DNA from 4 places in the Pseudoalteromonas sp. NC201 genome. Region 3 is predicted to be linked to each of the others. Evidence: predicted binding sites of a transcription regulator. Region 3 holds the regulator's gene; each other region holds the start of a gene.
The links. The regulator sigma-54, encoded in region 3, starts transcription at its own class of promoters, with help from an activator protein. The targets are predictions, from matches to a motif close to GTTGGCACGNNNNTNGNNT.
Positions count from the first base shown of each region.

Region 1: the regulator sigma-54 is predicted to act here: its motif matches at 3,259-3,277, upstream of fliE (flagellar hook-basal body complex protein FliE).
Region 2: the regulator sigma-54 is predicted to act here: its motif matches at 3,365-3,383, upstream of PNC201_RS05685 (LPP20 family lipoprotein).
Region 4: the regulator sigma-54 is predicted to act here: its motif matches at 2,497-2,515, upstream of PNC201_RS13730 (P-II family nitrogen regulator).

Region 1 is NZ_CP022522.1:1,455,114-1,460,735, forward strand. It holds gene PNC201_RS05920 (DNA-3-methyladenine glycosylase I) at 1-345, opposite strand, end outside; gene PNC201_RS05925 (sensor histidine kinase) at 582-1,682, shown strand; gene PNC201_RS05930 (sigma-54-dependent transcriptional regulator) at 1,679-3,058, shown strand; gene fliE (flagellar hook-basal body complex protein FliE) at 3,316-3,648, shown strand; gene fliF (flagellar basal-body MS-ring/collar protein FliF) at 3,669-5,387, shown strand; gene fliG (flagellar motor switch protein FliG) at 5,380-5,622, shown strand, end outside.
Region 2 is NZ_CP022522.1:1,404,146-1,409,767, reverse strand. It holds gene PNC201_RS05710 (CheR family methyltransferase) at 1-70, opposite strand, end outside; gene PNC201_RS05705 (chemotaxis protein CheV) at 86-1,018, opposite strand; gene flgA (flagellar basal body P-ring formation chaperone FlgA) at 1,159-1,866, shown strand; gene flgM (flagellar biosynthesis anti-sigma factor FlgM) at 1,939-2,262, shown strand; gene flgN (flagellar protein FlgN) at 2,255-2,683, shown strand; gene PNC201_RS05685 (LPP20 family lipoprotein) at 2,758-3,234, opposite strand; gene PNC201_RS05680 (flagellar assembly protein T N-terminal domain-containing protein) at 3,439-4,635, shown strand; tRNA gene PNC201_RS05675 (tRNA-Arg) at 4,744-4,818, opposite strand; gene PNC201_RS05670 (FlgO family outer membrane protein) at 5,152-5,622, opposite strand, start outside.
Region 3 is NZ_CP022522.1:418,735-424,356, reverse strand. It holds gene kdsC (3-deoxy-manno-octulosonate-8-phosphatase KdsC) at 1-51, shown strand, start outside; gene lptC (LPS export ABC transporter periplasmic protein LptC) at 48-602, shown strand; gene lptA (lipopolysaccharide transport periplasmic protein LptA) at 592-1,134, shown strand; gene lptB (LPS export ABC transporter ATP-binding protein) at 1,134-1,859, shown strand; gene PNC201_RS01780 (RNA polymerase factor sigma-54) at 1,906-3,405, shown strand; gene hpf (ribosome hibernation promoting factor) at 3,435-3,722, shown strand; gene ptsN (PTS IIA-like nitrogen regulatory protein PtsN) at 3,724-4,182, shown strand; gene rapZ (RNase adapter RapZ) at 4,175-5,041, shown strand; gene PNC201_RS01760 (HPr family phosphocarrier protein) at 5,042-5,311, shown strand.
Region 4 is NZ_CP022522.1:3,152,668-3,158,289, reverse strand. It holds gene PNC201_RS13740 (S10 family peptidase) at 1-861, opposite strand, end outside; gene PNC201_RS13735 (GGDEF domain-containing response regulator) at 1,138-2,367, shown strand; gene PNC201_RS13730 (P-II family nitrogen regulator) at 2,557-2,895, shown strand; gene PNC201_RS13725 (ammonium transporter) at 2,909-4,138, shown strand; gene mrcB (penicillin-binding protein 1B) at 4,300-5,622, shown strand, end outside.

The sequences.
Region 1 (5,622 bases), 1.0 Mb from region 3:
TGCAAAGCTGCCAAACTCTTGCTGAATTTCAATAAATCGCTTAGCGTTGTTTATCGTTGCTGCGATTTTTGCGCGGTTTCTGATAATTCCGTCAAATGCTAATAGCTGCTCGATATCTTGCTCTGTCATCTGGCTCACTTTATGTACATCAAAATCGTGGAATGCTTTTCTATAGCCTTCACGTTTTTTTAAAATGGTATACCAGCTTAAGCCAGCTTGCGCAGATTCCAATGTGATAAACTCAAACAAGCTCTGGTCATCCAGTACAGGTCTTCCCCATTCCTTATCATGGTACTCAACATAATCGGGTTTGCTCTCGTCCACCCAGCCGCATCGTATTGTCATTGTTGGCTCTCTTCTATCTAATTGTGAATATGAATAAGCTAAATGATTTACTACGCCAACTACTCATTGCGGCTTCACATTTGGCTTTCAAAAACTCTAGCATAATGCTGTATATAAAAACAGTGTCAATAAATTGATATTGTTAAGTGTTCTGTAACTCTATGTTTTATATCAAATATAAAGTTGGATCGTTTTTTGCTTTTATCCATTGAGTTTATTTTTAAGAGAGCGGAAAAATGGCATTAGCACATGTTATTAATCCACAATTTGTACCAACGACGAATCGCTACAATCCCTGTTTGCTGCAAGAAGCCTACGTTGGTGAATTGAGCGACCTTAGACAGCAGGCGAGTTGGTTAAGTCATCTAGTTGATACTATGCCTGCAGGTGTTGTGGTACTTGATGGTCAAGGTATGATTGCCAAGGCGAATCAAATCGCGATGGATATGTTGGGTGAACCACTCGAAGGTGAAAAGTGGTTTAGCGTTATTCAGCGTTCATTTCGACCACAGCAGGACGATGGTCATGAAGTCTCTCTTAAAGATGGCAGAAGAATTAAGTTAGATATAACCGCGCTAACACCGGAACCTGGGCAACTCATTTTGATGACAGATCTTACCGAAACGCGCCGACTCCAAAGTCGTGTTGCGCATATGCAAAGGTTAAGTGCGTTGGGAAAAATGGTTGCTTCATTGGCGCATCAAGTGCGTACGCCGTTATCGGCTGCGATGTTATATGGTGCAAATCTAGGTGCGGCTAATCTTCCTTCGGCTTCTCGAGAAAAGTTTCACGATAAGTTGATGTCTCGGTTAAAAGACTTAGAAAGCCAAGTTAATGACATGCTGCTGTTTGCTAAAAGCGGTGAACAACAAGTGGTTGAGCGAGTGTCAATGCAACAGTTATTGAGTGAAGTCAAAGCGGGTGCTGACGCTATGGTTGAGCTTAACCAAGCAAAGTTGGAAGCATTTTTACCCGAGCCAGATATCGAAATATTAGGTAATCGTACTGCGCTTGCAAGTGCGATCCAAAACCTGATCCACAACAGTATTCAAATAATTGGCAGTGCGGCACACATTGAACTTAATGCAGAGCGCGAGCCGTGTGGCGAGTATGTACGTATCTCAGTTGTTGATAATGGACCTGGCATCGATGAAACCTTAGTAGACAAGTTGTTTGAACCATTTTTTACAACTAAGTCGCAGGGGACTGGGCTAGGACTTGCGGTGGTTAATTCGGTCGCTAACGCGCACAAAGGATTTGCGCAGGCAGACAATGTTGAAGGTAAGGGCGCACGTTTTAGTTTGGTACTACCACTAATTGAGGCGGAGGAACTATGAGTAACAGAGTTTTAGTTGTTGAAGATGATGCTGGTTTAAGAGAAGCACTCATTGATACATTGCAGCTTTCAAATATCGAGTGCGTAGAAGCAAGTTGTGCGGAACAAGCCGTTTTATTGCTAAAGCAAGAAGCCTTTTCTTTGGTTGTGAGTGACGTGCAAATGGGTGCCATGAGTGGGCTTGACTTGTTAAAGACCATTAAACTCAACTATCCCGAATTACCGGTATTGATGATGACAGCATACGCGACCATTGATGATGCGGTTGAAGCGATGAGATTGGGTGCCATCGACTATATGGCTAAGCCATTTGCGCCTGAAGTATTGCTCAATATGGTTGGACGTTATCTACCTGAGAAGGAAAAAGAGACAGACGGCCCCATTGTTGCCGATCCAAAGAGTATTAAACTACTTGAACTGGCTGCAAAAGTAGCTAAGTCGGATGCCAGCGTTATGGTACTTGGACCGAGCGGTTCAGGTAAAGAAGTGTTGGCTCGCTATATTCACGATAAATCCGACAGAGCAGATGAGCCCTTTATCGCAATTAACTGCGCTGCAATCCCAGAAAATATGCTCGAAGCGACCCTGTTTGGTTACGAAAAGGGGGCATTTACAGGTGCCATTCAGGCGTGTCCTGGAAAATTTGAGCAAGCACAAAAGGGAACGATTTTGCTTGATGAGATCACAGAGATGGATTTGGGATTACAAGCAAAATTACTTCGCGTGTTACAAGAGCGCGAGGTAGAGCGTTTAGGTAGCAGAAAAACCATTTCACTGGACGTCAGAGTGTTGGCAACCAGTAACCGCGATTTAAAAGAAGCGGTGGAGGATGGGGTATTTAGAGAAGATTTATATTATCGCCTCAATGTTTTCCCACTAGAGTGGTTGCCACTGAAGGACAGAGCGGGTGATATCGCAGTGTTAGCCGAGCATTTGTTGGTAAGACATACGCAAAAAGCAGGCAAGCCAACACCTATATTAAGCAGCGGTGCAAAGCGCAAGCTCAGTTCACACAGTTGGCCTGGAAACGTAAGAGAGCTAGACAACGTTATTCAACGTGCCCTGATTTTGTTCCAAGGTAATGAAATTCAAGAAGATGATATTTTTATCGAAAATTTCTCACCGATGGCTTTGATTGAGTCTGCACCACTTGTAAATCATGAAGCATCAGCTTTAATGGAGCGCTCTCAAGGTGAGGATGAAATCATTAGCTATAAAGATGAGTTACAGGATAAAGAACACCAAATTATTTTAGATACGCTAGCAAAGTTTAATGGTAAACGTAAAGAGGTGGCGGAGGTGTTAGGTATGAGTCCTCGCACACTTCGCTATAAGCTGGCAAAAATGCGAGATTTAGGGATTGCACTACCCGCTTAACCTAAGTTAGCTGAGCTTAAAAACAATGAGTTAGCTCATTGCTTATCCAAACCTCAGGTTAAGCTTTATCTGTTAATTCGAATTTAATTAGGTGCCTATAAAGATCAGCAGATCTTAGGCGCCTAGTTTTCACTTCTATGCACTGCCAATTTTTCGACATGCTAAAAATATTTCAACATACTGAAAATTAACGATTTTAAGTTGGCACGTTTTCTGCTTTATTACAGGTAACTAAGAGTTATTTTGAGTAAAGCATCATGAAAGTACAATCATCAGCGCTATTTCAAGAAATGCAGGCAATGGCTGCAGAAGCGACGAGAAACACACAGCCATCAGTGCAGCCGGTTAAGACGGCGGCATCTTCGTCGGCTCAGTTTGGCGATTTACTCTCAGACGCACTTAATACGGTTCATGGCTTACAACAAGAAGCGAAACAAAAAGTCACCGCTGTTGAAATGGGTGACAGAAGCGTTTCTCTAGCAGAAGCCATGATAGCGAAACAAAAATCGTCGGTCGCTTTTGAGGCAACAGTGCAAGTTCGTAATAAACTTGTTGAGGCCTATAAAGAAATCATGAGCATGCCAGTTTAATTGAGTGACTGTGGAGAGTAATCGTGGCTACTAATCAATCAACAGATCTTACGCTTTCCGATGCAGCGCTGAATAATGACAGCGGATCGGATGAGCAACAAGAGCAAAAATCAGGCTACTTCAGTGCGCTAAGCGGTGTTGATATGTTGCGCCAGGTTACTCTGGTTATTGCCCTTGCTATTTGTTTAGCAATCGCAATCTTTATTATCATTTGGGCGCGCCAACCAGATATGCGCCCACTTGGTAAATACCCAACAGAAGAACTCGTCGAAACGTTAGACTTTTTAGACCAACAGAAAATTGAATACCAATTAGATGGTAATATCATTTTAGTCGCTGAGTCGGACTATCAAGACATAAAACTACGCATGGCGCGTGACGGTTTTACCCAGTCTCCGAGTTCTGGCACTGATATTCTGATGCAAGATATGGGTTTTGGTGTTAGCCAACGTCTTGAAAGAGAGCGCTTAAAACATAGCCGTGAGCAACAACTTGCGAGAACAATTGAAGAGTTACAAGACGTAAATCGTGCAAAAGTGTTACTTGCAATTCCAAAAGAAAACGTCTTTGCACGTCGCGAGAAAAAGCCCTCTGCAACCGTAGTTATTACCCTTAAACGTGGCAAAACGCTTGGCGGCGAAGAAGTTGATTCAATCGTAGACATTGTGGCATCAGCGGTACAAGGCCTAGAGCCTTCACGCGTGACTGTCACCGATCAAAACGGTCGTCTACTCAACTCTGGTTCTCAAGACTCTTTAGCTGCGCGCTCGAGAAAAGAGTATGAAATCGAACGTAAGCGTGAACAAGAATATCTAGAAAAAATTGATAGCATCCTGATCCCAACTGTAGGTCTTGGTAACTTTACCGCGCAGGTCGACTTAACGATGGACTTCAGCGCAGTTGAAGAAACGCAAAAACGTTATAACCCAGATTTACCTGCGGTTCGCAGCGAAACAACGTATGAAGAAAATAATATTGGTGGTTTAGCTGTCGGTATTCCGGGTGCGCTGACTAATCAGCCTCCAGTGAACTCAAATATCCCAGAGGTTGCTGGGCAAGGCGGCAATGGTCAAAGTGCAACACCAAGCAGTAATCAAAAAGAAGCAACCCGTAACTATGAATTAGACACCACTATTAGCCATAAACGTCAGCAAACAGGTGTTATTCGCCGGATCAGTGTGAGTGTGGCCGTTGACTACCTCGCAAAACCTGATGCTGAAGGTAACATGGCAATGGCGCCGCGTACGCAAGAAGAGCTAAATAACATCCGTCGTTTGCTACAAGGTGGTGTGGGCTTTGATATGCAGCGAGGTGATGCACTAGAGGTAGTGACTGTGCCATTCGTGCGTGAAGACCTCACTGAAATGCAAGAGATACCACTTTGGGAGCAAGATTGGTTCCAAAAGACAATCCGTCTTGCAGCAGGTACCTTAGTGATCATTGTGCTAATCTTAGCGGTAGTAAGACCTATGCTTAAGCGTCTAATTTACCCAGATGATACGCTTGAAGATTTTGATGAAGATGCGTTGACCAGTGGTGTAGATTTAGGTGACAGTACACTCGATATGCTAAATAACGAATTCGATGAGTCTGCGGTTGGCTTCTCTTCTGACGGTAGATTACAATTGCCAGACTTACATGGCGACGAGGACTTACTCAAAGCAGTACGTGCCTTAGTTGCTAACGAACCAGAACTCTCATCACAAGTTGTGAAAGCGTGGTTGACAGAAGATGACTGATCAAGAACAAAAACAATTGCCCGCAGCCTTTGACGTTGACAAGCTAGATGGCGTCGACAAGGCTGCCATCTTACTGCTTAGTTTGACTGAAGAAGATGCGGCTCAGATTTTGAAACACTTAGAGCCGAAGCAAGTGCAAAAGGTCGGTATGGCGATGGCCTCCATGGATGACCTATCTCAGGCTAAAATTGCAGCTGTGCACAATTTGTTTATCGAACAAATTCAAAGTTTTAGT
Region 2 (5,622 bases), 990 kb from region 3:
TACCGCACTGTTGCTCCAAAAAGGTTCTAAATTGGTCGTACTCTTTTTGCTCTAAATGCTTATTTTCCAAGTGCTACCACCAGCTTTAATCACAATGAACCCATTTTTTAACCGCTGAAGCTAATTCATCTGGGTTAAACTTAGCAATAAAATCATCAGCGCCAACCTTCTCAATCATGGCCTGATTAAATACACCACTCAGTGAAGTATGGAGTATCACATGCAATGGCGCTAATTTTGGATCAGCTTTTATTTCAGCCGTTAGCGTATAACCATCCATTTCTGGCATTTCAACGTCAGAAATCAATAGCCCAACTCGCTCGGTGACATTATTTTGACAGTCCATTTCGGCAATTTCACGAAGCCTGATAAGTGCTTCTTTACCATTCTTTGCCAGCTCAGTCTGAACACCTAATGGCTCCAATGCACGTTTGACCTGATTACGAGCAACCGCAGAGTCATCAGCGATAAAGACAATACGTTCGCCTAAATCTTTTTGCATTTCACCATCAGAGACAATGTCAGCACTGACTTCCGTGTTGATCGGGCAAATTTCATTGAGGATCTTTTCTACGTCTAATATTTCAACTAGCTCGTTTTCAATTTCTGTAACCGCTGTCAAATAGGAATAACGGCCTGCCCCAGATGGCGGGGGCATTATTTTTTCCCAGTTCATATTCACAATGCGTTCTACCGCACTGACTAAAAAGCCTTGAACTGAACGGTTGTATTCCGCAATTACAATAAAACAATTGCGAATATCTTGAATAGGAGGCCCACCAACCGCAAGTGACATGTCAATTACGGATATTGTTTGGCCTCGAATATGAGCAACCCCTCGAATCAAAGGGTTTGACTTGGGCATGCTTGTCAATGCTGGACATTGAAGCACTTCTCGGACTTTGAAAACGTTAATGCCGAAGCGCTGTCGACCTTGAAGTCGAAAAAGTAATAGCTCGAGACGGTTTTGTCCAACCAGCTGTGTACGTTGGTTAACCGAGTCTAAAATACCTGCCATTTCAATCTCCTACTGTATAAACCGCTAATCGGAACGATCTTTGCTTCGACTCTGATATGGTTTACCACCCTTGATTAGGTGCAGTTATTAAAGCAGAATCTTTATACCTTGTTTCACCCCATAAGCATAGTCGAAACATCATGAGTTTGTTAAAAAAAACCCATTACATTCAGTTTTTTTGTTTGTTCGCTTATTTTATAGGCGTTGACTATGGTTATTGTCAGCAATATGACAACAAAACTTTAGAACAAAGCGCAATAGAATTTGTTGAACCAAATGTAGAGCAAGATCCCGACAGCCAGCTATCACTAACTGCTATACCACTTGATTCAAGAATTCCAGCAAGGGATTGTCAATCGCCGTTGCAATATAGTACAGCAATGACTCCGCCTTTTGACACTCAAGTGACAGTACAAATTAGATGCAACGATACCCTCAGCTGGACTCAATACGTCCACGTGCGTATCGATCACCTCTTCCCTATTTTAGTTAGCGCGACCATGTTAGAAAAAGGCCGTGTTATTCAGGATGGCGATGTGAAAATAGAGTATCAGCCGAAACGTTTTCGTAGAGTTTCCTATATAGAAGATAAGTCGATACTAATAGGCAGTAGAAGCAAACGTAATATCAGAGAAGGTCAAGCCTTTACTCAGGCTCATATTTGTATGGTCTGCAAAGGCGATACGGTGACGATTATTGCTAAATCAGGTGGGCTTGTGATCAAAACTCAAGGAGAAGCGCAGCAAGATGGCAACCGTGGTGAACTTATTAATATTAAAAACGCTCGCTCTGGCAAAACCTTACGTGCTAGAGTAATAGAAGTGGAAACAGTAGAGGTGAATTTATAAAAAATTTGCTAAAGTAATACTATTAAACGCCGATAACAAGGCTGAGAGTATAATTTTATTGGGTCTACAATCATGGTTAATCAAGTTAACGGTCAGAATCAGTCTACATCCGTTGCTAATAATGTTAAGCAACAGAAGGCTGAATTGCAAAGAAATGATGCTAATAGTGCGTCAGTTAAATCACCAGCTACACCGAAAGCAGCTGCGGATTCAGTGAGCCTGACTCCACAAGCGCAACAGCTGAAAACGGTCAACGAAAAAGCGCAGCAGTCATCAGGCTTTGACGACAAGAAAGTCGAAGAACTGAAAAAAGCGATTGCAGAAGGCAAGTATCAAGTTGACGCGGAAAAACTAGCCAAAAACATAGCTGCATTTGAGTTCGAAATATATGGATGATTTGGTTCGGCTCTGCCACCACAAACTTTCAGAACAAATCTCGACGCTAGAAGCGATGACCCAGCTTCTGGCTCGTGAGCTTGACGAGCTCGCGTCTCGGCGTGGCGACAACTTAAAAGAAATCGCTCGTGAAAAGCTAACTCTCATTTCAAAACTGCAAAAGCTCGACAATGAATTGTCAAAAACTGAGTCTCACGTCTTTGAAAGCAGTGAAGTAGCCCCGCTCGTTGCTAAAGTGCGAGCACTACTCAGTGAGTGCCAAACCAAAAATGAAATCAATGCTAAAACGGCTCATCAGGCTAATGTAAGCACACGTGAACTAAAAGGGATCTTAATTGGCGCACCAACTTCGATTACATATGGTCAAGATGGCAGCGTGAAAAGTAGCGACAGTGAATTGGTACGTAACCTAAAGGCGTAGCCACGCCTGTCGTATTTTAGTATTGAAGAACAATCGAAGTGAAGCGCATTAAGTAAGCGATATGTGATGAGTGCTTACTTAAAGCTATAAGATATCTTCTTAATTTTCTGCGGCTTGACTTGAGTAATATACAAATCATAAACGCGTTTCATATCAAGCTCTAACTCCGTCGCGTAAGTATCACCAACTGCGTAACTTTTCAGCACCTTAGCCCCACGAACAAGTCCATTTACTTGGCTCTTAAGACCGTCGTTTTGCGCAACCGCTCCTTTTACCGTAATAGTGGATGTCAAATTCTGGCCATACAGTTGCTCAGCCAATTCACGATACGCTTCTAATTTTGACACTTTAATGGCCATTAGCTGCTTCTCACCCGCAGTTTTACCCGGCTGAGCACTCAAAGGAGCGTACCCCACAGCCCGTAAAACAGGAAAAGTTTCCGGTTGCACTGTTTCATATTCAATATGCTTATCAACGAGGCTTGAACAGCCGCTGAGCCCTGCTAGCGAACAAACCATAACAACTGAACTGATAGAATTAGTGATACGCATTTCACCACACTCCGCTACAATATATACCAATCAAAATTAAGCACTTCCCCAACATCTTGGTCTCGCAAGGGTTGTCGTGGTTTCATTGAGTATTGGCAAGAAATAAAATTAACTTTCATAATGTATGATTATGCACGAACCTTGCCAAAATTTGGCACAGGTATTGCTGAGTTGAAGAGTAGTTTTTGATCTGGGCATTTAAACATGAAAAAGCAATTCGCGACCAGTCTATCACTGTTGTGTATCACCCTGGTTCATCCAGCTTATGCTGAATGGTTTGAAGTTACCGGCATAGCTGACGTTAAAAATGGCGACCATCAAAAAGCCAAAAGAAAGGCGGTAAATGACGCCATCACACAAGCTTTGCTGTTTTCTGGCGCTTCGGTGAGTAGTGTGCAAACCGTCACCGATGGTGTACTCACCCAAGATCAACTTAAGATCCGCTCAAATGCTGAAATCCAAAGTGCCAACGTAATTGCTGAAGCAAAAGTTGGTGACTCATGGCAGGTGACATTACATATCGATATTACCCCACAGAGTGCTCAGTGCCCTACTAGTGCTTACGACAAACAGGTTGCAGTCACACAAAGTCAGTTAAAAAATAAACACCAAGCAACACTAGGTCAAATTTTTGACATAAATAAAGCGGTGAGCGAGCGCCTATACCAGACAATGTCTGAACAAAAGTTGAGCTTAGAACCTGTTCCTTATTTCGCACAGACCATAGACGTTAACCGCTTTTTCAGCCAGCGGTTTGATTATAATGAACAGCTAATCGAGACCATTACGGCAAATACGAACAGCCAATTTGTATTACTGAGTCAAATTACTGATATTGCAGGTGTCGATAAACTTAATAGCGACTTCGCATTTTGGCAAAGTGATAAATATTTAAGAAGCTTCAAGGTAGACTTTGCGCTGTTTGATGCACTTTCTCATGAAAGGGTGTGGCAAAAGCAATATGCCACTCAAGGCGTGTGGCCGTTTAAGAAGACCAAATTAATTGATGTGTACAGTGAGCGCTTTTGGCAGACAGATTATGCTGATGAGATCCAAACCACGCTGACACAAATCGCAACTGATTTAAACGCAGCGGTGGCCTGCTTACCAACCAACGGCAAAATCCTACATATCGATGATGAACAAGTCGTTATTAATTTGGGCCGCATGCATGGCTTAGAGAATGGCCAGATCCTTAACGTAGCGCATAGTAATCCGCTGACTAATATCGATGGTAAAATATTTATGCATCAAATTAAAACCATTAATAAACTGCAAGTGATCCAGGTGAATGCGCAAAACGCCATTGCGGTAAATATCAGTAATCGCCCACTTCACAATGTGCAAATTAATGATTTGGTTGAAATTCAAATAGAAAATGAAAATGAGTTTGAACTGTAAGGTTAAGACTACCTATGACGCTGACAAGATTTTCGACGACTTTACACACTCTACATCATGCTTCCGCCGCCCATTTACTTTGGTAATTCCACGCAAAAGTGATACCAATGGCGTCCCCAGTAGGAATCGAACCTACATCTAAGCCTTAGGAGGGCCTTGTTTTATCCATTAAACTATGGGGACAATCTCTAAAGTCAGATAACAATCGCCTTTTTTGACCTTCACTAGCGGGATCTGCGGTACTTAATACCAATGAAAGTCGAGAATTGTTGATTCTCTGTTGTACTGCATCTCAGTGACTTCGCTTTAGTATACTGATCTTAATGAACTTTTAAAGGTTAATAGTCAATTTATTCGCGGTAATAAATGAGCTGGCTCAGTAGGTGAATACGCAGCAGTTAAGACCCACTACTGCGCTATCAGTTACTTCACTTGAGGTGTGAATAAGAAGTAGGATAGTTCTTCGTTTAATAAAACCTAAACGGTATTTTCTTCTAAAAACCGCTATTTGAAGTACTACCTTGCAGCGGTTGCCTGATCATCAAGGATAAAATACGGGATGGTCACCACCGTGCTTGCGATCACTAAGTTAGTGTTAAACTCTAACAATCTTGCATTTACCTCCACGCCTCGTGGACGGTAAACCATAGTGCCTGTGAGCAAATGGCTGGGAGATTGCGTGTTTTTCAAGCGGCTTGCTTTACGCGAAAAAGTCAAGTCACCACTGGATGTCACTTCAATTTTCCCCAATGCTTTAAAGTCTAACGCTTGATAACCCAGCTTTTGCATTTGATGCATTAAGGACTCAGCCAATTGGTTTCCTAGCTGGTTTGTATCCCTTAATGATTCATTAAAGTTGACAAAACTGGCTACCGCTATCGACTCAGGCTTTTGCCCTAATACAGTATCTGACAGTTCCAACGCAATTTGATTGGCGTAGTTAGCAATTTCTTTGCGATGACGATAGCTAACGAAACCAATATCTTG
Region 3 (5,622 bases):
CTAATGCTCAGCCAAAATCACTTATTGACTTCCAAAGGATCAAGTACATGACCGTATTACGTGTCATCTTACTCATTGTTTTCGCTTCTTTAATGGTATGGATGTGGTCGCCCATGTTTAATCCATCAGAGGCGGATCCAGCAAAAGAAGATGAACCGTTAGCTAAACCCGATTATGTTGCAACCACGCTTCAGCAAACGACCTATAGTGAAAATGGCTTATTAAACTATCAGGTAACTGCTGATAAGATGGAGTTGTATCAAGATCTTGGCTTTAGTCACTTTGAAAAGCCCATTTTCACCTTATATAACGGTGAACAGAATTGGCAAATAAGCGCATTAGAAGCAACCCTATACGAAAACAACACCTTGATATTAGAGGGCAATGTGTTGGCAAAGAATTTAACGCCTAACGCCATGATCACGGATATCAATGCCGATAATGTAAGAGTTGAAATTAAGCAAAAATTGATGAAGTCGGAACACCCTGTCGTTATCAACGGTCCTAGTCTTAGGATCACAGGTAAAGGACTGCATGCGGATCTACAAAAGCAAGTGATCGAACTCATCAACCACACAAAGACAATTTATTATGACCAGTAAAATCATTAACAAACTAGTTTTCATCGGCTTGCTTGCAAGTTCTACTCTAGCAATTGCTGCAGAACAAAATGAAGTCATTATTGATGCTGGCCGTCAGCAAGCTCAACTGCAAAGCAACATCGGTATTTTTGAACAGAATGTTGTTATTATTCATGGCAACAGAAAGATAAATGCCGATCGCCTAGAGGTCCACCGCCGCGCGGAGCTCGGCATTAACAAGCAACTGCTTGTGGCAACTGGCAGCCCTGCCACTTTTAGCGAACGTCAACCCGATGGCAACTTACTAGAAGCCAAAGCAAATGAAATCCGTTACGACGTAGCGAAGGGAACCCTAGTGATTTCTGGTGATGCTGAAATCAATCAAACTGGGCAAAAAATCAATGCTCAAGTCATCACCTATGACATTGAAAAGCAATTGATCAGCGCTGAGCGCTCAGACCAAGAAGACTCTCGAGTAAGAACCATCCTTGTTCCTGTTGATGACAAAAAAGACGCTAAAGAGAAAAAAGCGCAGGAAGAAGGTAACAATTAATGAGCGAGCTCAAAGCAACTGGTCTAGCAAAGAGTTATAAAGGTCGTCAGGTCGTCAAAAATGTTGGTTTAAGTGTTCAGGCTGGCAGTATTGTAGGCTTATTAGGACCAAATGGTGCAGGTAAAACCACTACGTTCTACATGATTGTAGGGTTAGTACCAAGCGACAAAGGCTATATTCAGATTGATGACGAAGATATCACTTTGTTACCGATGCACAGCCGTGCACGACTTGGTATTGGCTATCTACCGCAAGAGTCTTCAATCTTTAGAAAACTCACGGTCTATCAAAATTTGATGGCGATTTTAGAAACTCGAAAAGACTTATCTAAAGTTGAAAGAGAAGCTGAACTAAACGAGTTACTGGATGAGTTTAATATTCAACACATTCGCGACTCACAGGGCATGGCATTGTCGGGAGGCGAAAGAAGACGAGTCGAAATTGCTCGTGCTTTAGCCGCAAACCCTAAGTTTATCCTGTTAGATGAACCTTTTGCTGGTGTTGATCCTATTTCGGTGTTAGATATAAAGACAATCATAGAGCACCTAAAAAACCGTGGTATCGGTGTGCTTATCACCGATCATAACGTTAGAGAAACACTGGACGTATGTGAAAAGGCCTACATCGTTTCACATGGTGAGTTAATCGCTGCAGGCACGCCAGAACATGTTTTGGCAGATCAAACCGTAAGAGATGTCTACCTAGGCGAACAATTCAAGCTATAGTTAAGACGTAGTATTAATAACTGTTAAAAAGGATTGTTAGAGATACATGAGGCAATCATTACAGCTGCGCATGGGGCAGCAACTTACAATGACTCCGCAACTGCAACAAGCCATTCGCTTGCTGCAGCTTAGTACATTGGATCTGCAACAAGAAATACAAGAAGCATTAGACAGCAATCCATTGTTGGAAGTGGAAGAAGGTGATAATACTGACGGCGAAAACGCTGACCAACACAGCCAAGAAAAGAGCCGTGCTGACGACAATCAAGATTCAGCCGATGAAACGCAGGTTAGTGACTATGAGATAGACTCAGATACCGCCATGAGCAAAGACACTGTGAGCGATGACCTTGCCATGGATGTCACTTGGGACGAGTATATGAGTGCAGCGCCTGCTGCAAGCTCAGGTCCACTTCCCGATGACGATAATGTTTATCAAGGGGAAACCTCTGAATCTCTCCACGATTATCTCATGTGGCAACTCGAACTGACACCATTTAGTCCAACAGATAGAGCTATTGCGATTGCGATTATTGAAGCGGTCGACCTGTCAGGCATTCTAACACTGTCTTGCGAAGACATTTTAGAAAGCATTAATGACGAGAATAGCGAAGAGCCTATTGAGCTAGATGAAGTCGAAGCCGTACTCAAACGCATTCAGCTTTTTGACCCTGTCGGTATCGCAGCGCGTAGTTTACAAGAATGCTTATGCATTCAGCTAAACCAATTCGCCCCAGATACCCCATGGATTGCCGAAACAAAAATGATCCTGACAGAGCATATCGACTTGCTTGCCAGCCGTGACTATCGAACTTTGGCTAAGAAAACGCGCCTTAAAGAAGCCGATCTCAAAGAGGTCATGACGTTAATACATAGCCTTAACCCAAAGCCTGCGGCAAGCATTATTCATGAAGAGCCTGAATATGTGATCCCTGACGTATCGGTGAAAAAAGTAAAAGGTCGTTGGGTCGTAGAGCTAAATCCTGATGCTATGCCTAAAATAAGAGTAAATGACCATTACGCTGCGATGTCTAGAACGGCGAAATCCAGTACGGATAGTCAGTTTATTCGCTCACATTTACAAGAAGCAAAGTGGTTTATTAAAAGCTTAGAAAGCCGAAATGATACTTTATTAAAAGTTACCAATTGCATTGTGCAACAACAACAGGCATTCTTTGAACATGGCCCCGAAGCAATGCGCCCTATGGTGCTAAATGATGTTGCTGAAATGGTTGAGATGCATGAGTCCACAATTTCCCGTGTGACAACACAAAAATACATGCATACACCTCGGGGAATATTTGAGCTGAAGTATTTCTTCTCTAGCCATGTAAGTACGGAAAATGGAGGTGAGTGCTCTTCTACAGCAATTAGAGCACTTATCAAAAAGCTGATAGCTGCAGAGAATACCGCGAAGCCATTGAGTGACAGCAAAATTGCAGATATCTTAGCTGAGCAAGGAATTAAGGTAGCGAGACGTACGATTGCAAAATATCGTGAATCCCTAGCCATTCCACCGTCAAATCAGCGTAAAAGCTTGATATAAGACGTAAAACCCAAGAAGGAAAAATGCTTATGCAACTAAATCTAACTGGTCGCCATGTAGAAATTACTGACTCATTAAGAGACTATGTCACCAACAAGTTTGCGAAGCTAGAAAGGCACTTTGATCATATCAATAATGTGCATGTGATCCTTGATGTCGAGAAACTAGTACAAAAAGCAGAAGCAACATTACACGTAAACGGCGGCGAGCTATTTGCATCAACAGAGCATCAAGATATGTATGCCGCAATTGATGGCCTTATCGACAAGCTAGATCGTCAAGTTATTAAACACAAAGAGAAGCTCACTCGACACTAAGATGAAATTAAGTGAATTAGTGAACAAGGACTGCAGTAAAGCTGCGGTCCTTTTTAATAGCAAAAAACGTATTTTAGAATACATCAGCGAACTGGCTCATAGCCAAATTCCAAATACCAGTCAGCATGCTATCTTGGACGCCTTAATGGCGCGAGAGAAATTAGGCAGCACAGGGATCGGTAAAGGCATTGCCATTCCCCATGGTCGACTTGAAGGTTTGGATAAAATCCTTGCAATGGTGCTTGTCAGCGAGCAAGGGATCCAGTTTGAAGCCATAGATAAGCAGCCTGTCGATATTTTTGTCGCGTTCATCGTACCTGAAGGTGATAATCAACAGCACCTGAAGACCTTAGCGGCGATTGCTGATACACTCAAAGACAAGTCTTTTTGCAAAATGCTTAGGCAAGCAAAAAGTGATGATGAGTTATATGCAGTGATCCAAGGTGAACTTGATGAGTGATGAAGAAAAAGGACTCGAGCTTATCATTATCAGTGGCCGCTCAGGCTCTGGTAAATCTGTAGCGCTTCGAGTATTGGAAGACTTAGGCTACTATTGTGTGGATAACATTCCGGTCAATTTGCTGCCGTCTTTAGTCCGCAGTGTTTCGGACAATTATAATAAAATTGCAGTCAGTATTGATGTTAGAAACTTACCTAAAGAACAGGACGAGTTTAATGACATTCTTGAATACTTACCAGGCTTTGCCAAACCTACCCTGTTTTATTTAGACAGTGACGATCAAACCCTGATAAAGCGCTTCTCAGAAACACGCCGTTTGCACCCTCTTTCACTGCATAATCTTCCATTAGATGTTGCGATAAAGAAAGAACGGGAATTGTTAGACGTGCTGATCACTCGCGCCGATTTTCTCATTGATACTACAGGCCTGAGCGTTCATCAACTTGCAGAAGATATCCGCGAAAAAATCTTAGGTAAAAAAGACAAACAACTCATTATTACCTTTGAATCTTTCGGCTTTAAACACGGCATCCCAAAACAAGCGGATTACGTTTTTGATGCGCGCTTTTTACCCAACCCACATTGGGAGCCTGAGCTTAAGCCGCTAACTGGCTTAGATCAACCAGTCAAAGACTATTTGTCGAGTCACAGCATCGTGCAAAAGTTTACTTGGCAGATCCAAACCTTCGTACAAACTTGGTTACCACACTTAGAGCGTAACAATCGCAGTTATCTAACGATCGCAATAGGATGTACAGGTGGGCAACATCGCTCGGTATACTTAGCGCAAACCATTGGTGAACGTTTTGCTAAAACCCATCCCAACGTCAAAATTCGTCACCGAGAGCAAGAGGGTTAAATGTTAGAAGATACGTTTTTAATCCAAAACAAACTCGGCCTGCACGCTCGAGCAGCGACGGTTCTTGCGCAATTAGCAACCCAATTTGATGCCGAAGTGACCTTATATCAAGGAGACAAAAGTGCTGCTGCTGACAGCGTACTAGCGCTGTTGTTACTTGAAAGCAGCCAAGGGAAAGAAGTCCGAGTGGTTTGTGAAGGTCCTGATGCTCAGTATGCACTAGACGCCATTGGCGGACTGATAGAAAATAAGTTTAATGAATCCGAGTAATCGTCAGTAAAACAATAAGGCCTGATTCATTTACTCCCTGCTAATCTCCCCCTCCTCCGTAACCAAAGTGGTCTAATAAGTCTCTCATAATTAAGCGTAAACCTTGGTAGTTCCTAATAAACTGAGTTACACTGTAATACCAATTTAGGTTTCTTTCGTGCAGTAAAGCTAGTTGCCGGAAAATCCTACTTTATCGTTGCGTACACCTTTAACGTATATTAACGATAGCAACCCACCAGCAGAAACAACACGAATAAAATTCAAATTAAGAAATTGATTTCTGCGATAAAATAAATGAATAGGGTTAACTT
Region 4 (5,622 bases), 1.4 Mb from region 3:
ATACTGATCAACCGTATATTGTTCAACCTCTGCAAGTACTTCGAGTAAATCTTTATTTTGCAATTCAGAAGACAGCGCTTTGTGGTACCAAGCGGCGGCAGCGTAATACGGTAAACGGTTTGCCACTTCAACCGGACCTTCTCGTTTAATGCCGATTTCTGTAGGAGATACCAACACCACGCCATTGAGATAAAGCCACTGATTGTTTTGCATCGCGTGCGCAAGACCTGACACTCGAGTCGTGCCGTAGCTCTCACCAATCAGGTACTTAGGAGAAAGCATACGCTCATTGCGATGAATAAATGTATTGAGCCATTCGGCTAAGTACTTCACGTCCGCGTTGACGCCAAAAAACATCTTTGTTTGTTCGGCTTTACTCGGATATTTACCTTCAGCATTTTTGAGTACGCGAGAATAACCTGTGTTGACTGGGTTTACATAAACAATATCGGCAACATCTAGCACTGAATATGGGTTGTCTTTCAAGCCGTAAGGTTGCAGTGGATATCCTTCGTCATCAATTTTTAATACTCTTGGGCCAGTATAGGCAATGTGCATCCACACGGAAGCAGAGCCCGGACCACCGTTAAATGAGATCAGCAGCGGACGTTTGCTCATATCTTTGATTTTTGTGCGCTTGTAGTAGGTGTAATGCAACGTTGCAACTGCGTCGCCGTTTTCATTCCACACCGGCTGCGTGCCTGTTGTCGCGGTGTAGTTAATACGTTCACCTTTTATTTCGGCTCTATGCTCAGTTGTTATTTTATGATCTATCTCAATTGCGCGGTTGTGCTCTTCAGCTATGCTTGGTGCTGAGAGTAGGGCACAACTCACGAGCAATAGTGGTAGTAGTTTTTTCATTGCTTCCTCGGTATTGCATTAGGTATGTCTGCATTAAAGAAGTATTTCATCTGAAATTCAAAGCCGTTGAGACAAACTCAACAAAAAAAACGGCAGGTTTGAAAAATAGGCTGTTGTAACCTCGTTTATCGAAAAGTAACGAATTTGAGCCGATTTGGTTTTTTTTAGTGCAAGATTCGCGTATATTTAATACTTAATTATGTAGTAATAAAGTATTTAGCCTCGTTAAATTCTTGTTTCACTGCGCTTCTCGTTGTACTTAAGAGATCTCAATCCATGCAAAGAATTTTAATTGTTGAAGACAGTAAAGTCGTACAACAGGTATTGCGACACCTTGCTGCTCAGCATCTAGATGTCGAAATCGATTTTGCTTGGTCCCTCAAGGAAAGTAAGGACTTCTTAGCACAGCACCAATATACATTGGCGCTGGTAGATTTAACGCTGCCCGATGCGATGGACGCAGAGGTCGTGCAGCTCACGCTTAGCCACAAAATACCCACCGTGGTGTTGACCTCAAAAATAGATGAATATAGCCGCCAGCAAATGCTTGAAATGGGTGTGGTGGATTATGTGATTAAAGATAACCGCGATTCATACCTATACGCGGTCAAGTTAGCATCTAGACTATTGAGAAACCAAGGTTGCAAGGCGCTGATCGCCGATGATTCTGTGATCAGTCGAGCGGTAATGAAGCAGATGCTTGAAAAGCAATTATTTACAGTGCTTGAGGCGCAAGATGGCGAACAGGCATTGGAGATGTTGCTATCTGACCATGAAATTAAGCTACTGCTGACGGACTTTGCGATGCCGACGATGGATGGCTTTGAGTTGGTAAAATCCGTTCGTAATAGTCGTGGACGAGATGAGTTGGCGATTATTGGTCTGTCTGGCGCAGGAAGTCATGGCTTGTCAGCAAAGTTTATCAAATACGGCGCCAATGACTTTTTGGCAAAACCTTTTATGAGTGAAGAGTTTCATTGTCGTATCATGCAGACGATGGAACAGCTCAATTTGATCGCAGAAATCAAAGAATATGCGCATCGAGACTATTTAACAGGGCTTTATAACCGCCGCTATTTTTGTCAGCAAGCAGAGCGTTTAATCAAGAACAAACCGAGCCAGCATATATTGGCATTGTTAGACCTCGATCACTTTAAGTCTATTAATGATCAATATGGTCATGAAAGCGGTGATGATGTACTTAAACAAGTTGCTGATTTACTGCGTAGTGCATTTGGTCACTACATTGTCGCACGTATTGGTGGGGAAGAGTTTGCTTTGCTTATTCCAAGCTCAGATATGAAGATGGCAAAGCACATGCTAGAAGACTTTAGAGAGCGCCTTGCACAGCAAGCATTCAAAATTCCTGAGGGTAAGCATTATTGCACCATCAGTATTGGCCTCGCGGCTTGCCAATCAAAGAGTTTAAGCGAAGTAATGCGCAAGGCAGATAAGGCGCTCTACAAAGCGAAGGACAAACAACGAAATTGCGTTATCGCGCATTAGCTTTTCGTTATTTGGGTGTTTATGCACCAACTCAGTTCAGACTTAATATCAATGCACCTAGATGGTGCATTTTTTATGCGTGAAATTCCACCTCCCACTTTAATTCATTGTTAATTAAGGAATAAAAAATTTGGCATAAAGGTTGGATTACTGCATACAACAGGATCAACTGTCCTAAGGGGACTCAGCATGAAAATGATAAGTGCAATAATAAAACCATTTAAGCTTGATGAGGTACGTGAAGCGTTAGCCGATCTAGGGATTGAAGGTATGACGGTTGTTGACGTTAAAGGGTTTGGACGTCAGCGCGGTCATACCGAACTGTATCGCGGTGCAGAATATCAAGTCGATTTCATTCCAAAAATAAAAATAGAAATTGCGACGTTAAGCGAAAACGCCGAGCGTGTTGTGGAAACGGTTACAAAGGCTGCGTTCACTGGAAAAATTGGTGACGGAAAAATCTTTGTTTACGACTTAGATCAAGTTGTTCGGATCCGTACCGGCGAACTTGATGAAGAAGCCATTTAAGGGGAGCCAAGCAATGGAAAATACAATAATAGAACTAAAATTTTCATTAAATACCTTTTACTTTTTGATCTCTGGTGTTTTAGTTATGTGGATGGCTGCCGGATTCGCTATGCTTGAAGCGGGATTAGTACGCTCAAAAAATACCACTGAAATCCTTACCAAGAACGTCGCACTGTACGCCATTGCTTGTACTATGTATCTGCTTATTGGTTACAACATCATGTATGTCGATAATGCCGAAGGTGGGGTTTTACCAAGTCTTGGTGCGCTCATTGGCAGTGCTGCTGATGATGCCGACCATGCACTGCAATCCGACTTTTTCTTCCAAGTGGTATTTGTTGCAACGGCTATGTCAATTGTCTCTGGCGCTGTTGCCGAGCGTATGAAATTGTGGGCGTTTTTAGCATTTTGTGTGGTGTTAACTGGTTTTATCTACCCGTTAGAAGGCTATTGGACGTGGGGCGGTGGTTTCTTATCTGAGCTTGGCTTTGTTGACTTTGCCGGTTCAGCCATTGTGCATGGTGCCGGTGCTGCTGCGGCACTAGCGGGTGTTCTGTTACTTGGTGCGCGCAAAGGAAAATATGGCAAAAATGGTGAGATTTACCCAATTCCTGGTTCCAACATGCCACTGGCTACACTAGGCACCTTTATTTTGTGGATGGGATGGTTTGGCTTTAACGGTGGCTCTCAACTGTTCCTTGCCGACAAAGAAAATGCCATCGCGGTCAGCCAAATCATGCTAAATACCAATGCGGCGGCGGCGGCAGGTGCGGTTGCTGCACTGTTGGTGTGTAAATTAATGTGGGGCAAGGCGGATTTAACTATGGTACTTAATGGTGCGCTAGCAGGTCTGGTGACTATTACCGCTGAGCCTGCCTCTCCAACACCTGTATTAGCGCTTATTCTCGGTGCCATAGGCGGTGCATTGGTGGTGTTTAGTATCGTTGCACTAGATAAGGCAAAAATTGATGATCCTGTCGGTGCTATCTCTGTTCACGGTATATGTGGTGCGCTAGGTGTGATGATGGTGCCATTTTCAAACTCAGACGCTACTTTCCAAGGTCAGGCTGTGGGACTTATCACTATTTTAGGTTTTGTTTTCATTGCTTCTTATATTGTCTGGAGTGTATTGAAAGCGAGCATGGGGATCCGCGTTGGCGAAGAAGAAGAACTAAGCGGTATGGATCAACATGATTGCGGCGTAGATGCCTATCCCGAGTTCGTGACAGTTCGCGGACAATAATACCAATTTGGCTCTCAGTCAATATTGTAAAGTTCTCGTTGTCTAAACAAAGTGAGTCCAACAGGGCTCACTTTTCTTTATATATATTATTCTACTTTCAGCAGTTGTTAATTTAGGTTACCCTACCATCTTGCGATTCATTTTTTAGTTTTACTTGGGTCATGACGGATAAAAAGAAACGAAAACCTGCCAACAAATCAAACGTCAAAGCGAACACTTCGCGTAAAAACAATACCCAGCAAAACGGTTCTAAGATGCAAAGAGTTAAAAGCCGTGTACTGAGCACGTTGTGGTCTTTCTTTTGGAAAGGGACTATTGCGGCGATATTCCTTGTTGCAATTTATATCATCTACTTAGACGCCAAAATAAGCCGGCAGTTTGAGGGCAATAAGTGGGAACTTCCCGTTCAGGTTTATGCCAGATCGATGCAGTTTTTCCCCGATCAATTCCTTAATGAGGATGAAGTGCTGTGGGAGCTGAAGCGGCTTAACTATTCTCGTGTAAATCGTATCAGCCGTACCGGTCAATATATCGTTCAAGGTCGCACAATCACCATCCATCGTCGCGCGTTCGAATTCTACGATGGCCCAGAAGTGGCGCGTATTTTTACGCTTAATTTTGCTGGTAAAAAGCTTGCCAATATTGTTGATAATCAAGGTCGGCGCTTAGCCGGCGCTCGCTTAGAGCCGGTGCAGATTGCTCGGATCGGCAATGAATCGCGCCAAGACAGAGAGTTTGTTCCGTTCGATAAATTCCCTAATATTTTAAAAGAAACACTGCTGGTGGTAGAAGATCGAGACTTTTACGAACATCATGGTGTTTCTGCGCTGTCTATTTTGCGTGCGCTGTATGCCAACATCAAAGCGGGGCGAACTGTGCAAGGTGGCAGTACGCTTACGCAACAGCTCGCAAAGAACTTTTATCTCACCAGAGATCGCACCTTAATCCGCAAGGTGAATGAAGCATTCATCGCATTGATTTTAGATTTCCGTTACAGCAAAGATGAAATCCTTGAAGCCTATTTAAACGAAGTGTTTTTGGGACAAGCCTATAATCAAGGCGTTCATGGTATGGGGCTTGCGGCCGATTTTTATTTTGGTAAACCAGTGGACGAGCTTGAGTTTGACCAAGTCGCTATGTTAGTTGCAATGGTTAAAGGACCGTCTTTTTATAACCCAAGACGATATCCTGAGCGGGTAATGGAAAGGCGCGATTTAGTCTTAAGGTTGATGGTGGAAAATGGCCTCATCACAACCCCTGAGTATCGCGCGGCGCTCTCTAGGCCGATTGATGTACAGCCTTTAAAAGCGAGCCGTATGCAGTCTTATCCTGGATATTTGGAGTTGGTGAATCGCGAGTTAAAGAAACTGGTGCCTGATGATGACATTGTCGACTCTGGAATTCGGATTTTTACCTATCTCGATTTACAAAAGCAAACGGCGATGGAAGATGCTGTTAAAAAAGGCTTACCTTACTTAGAACGC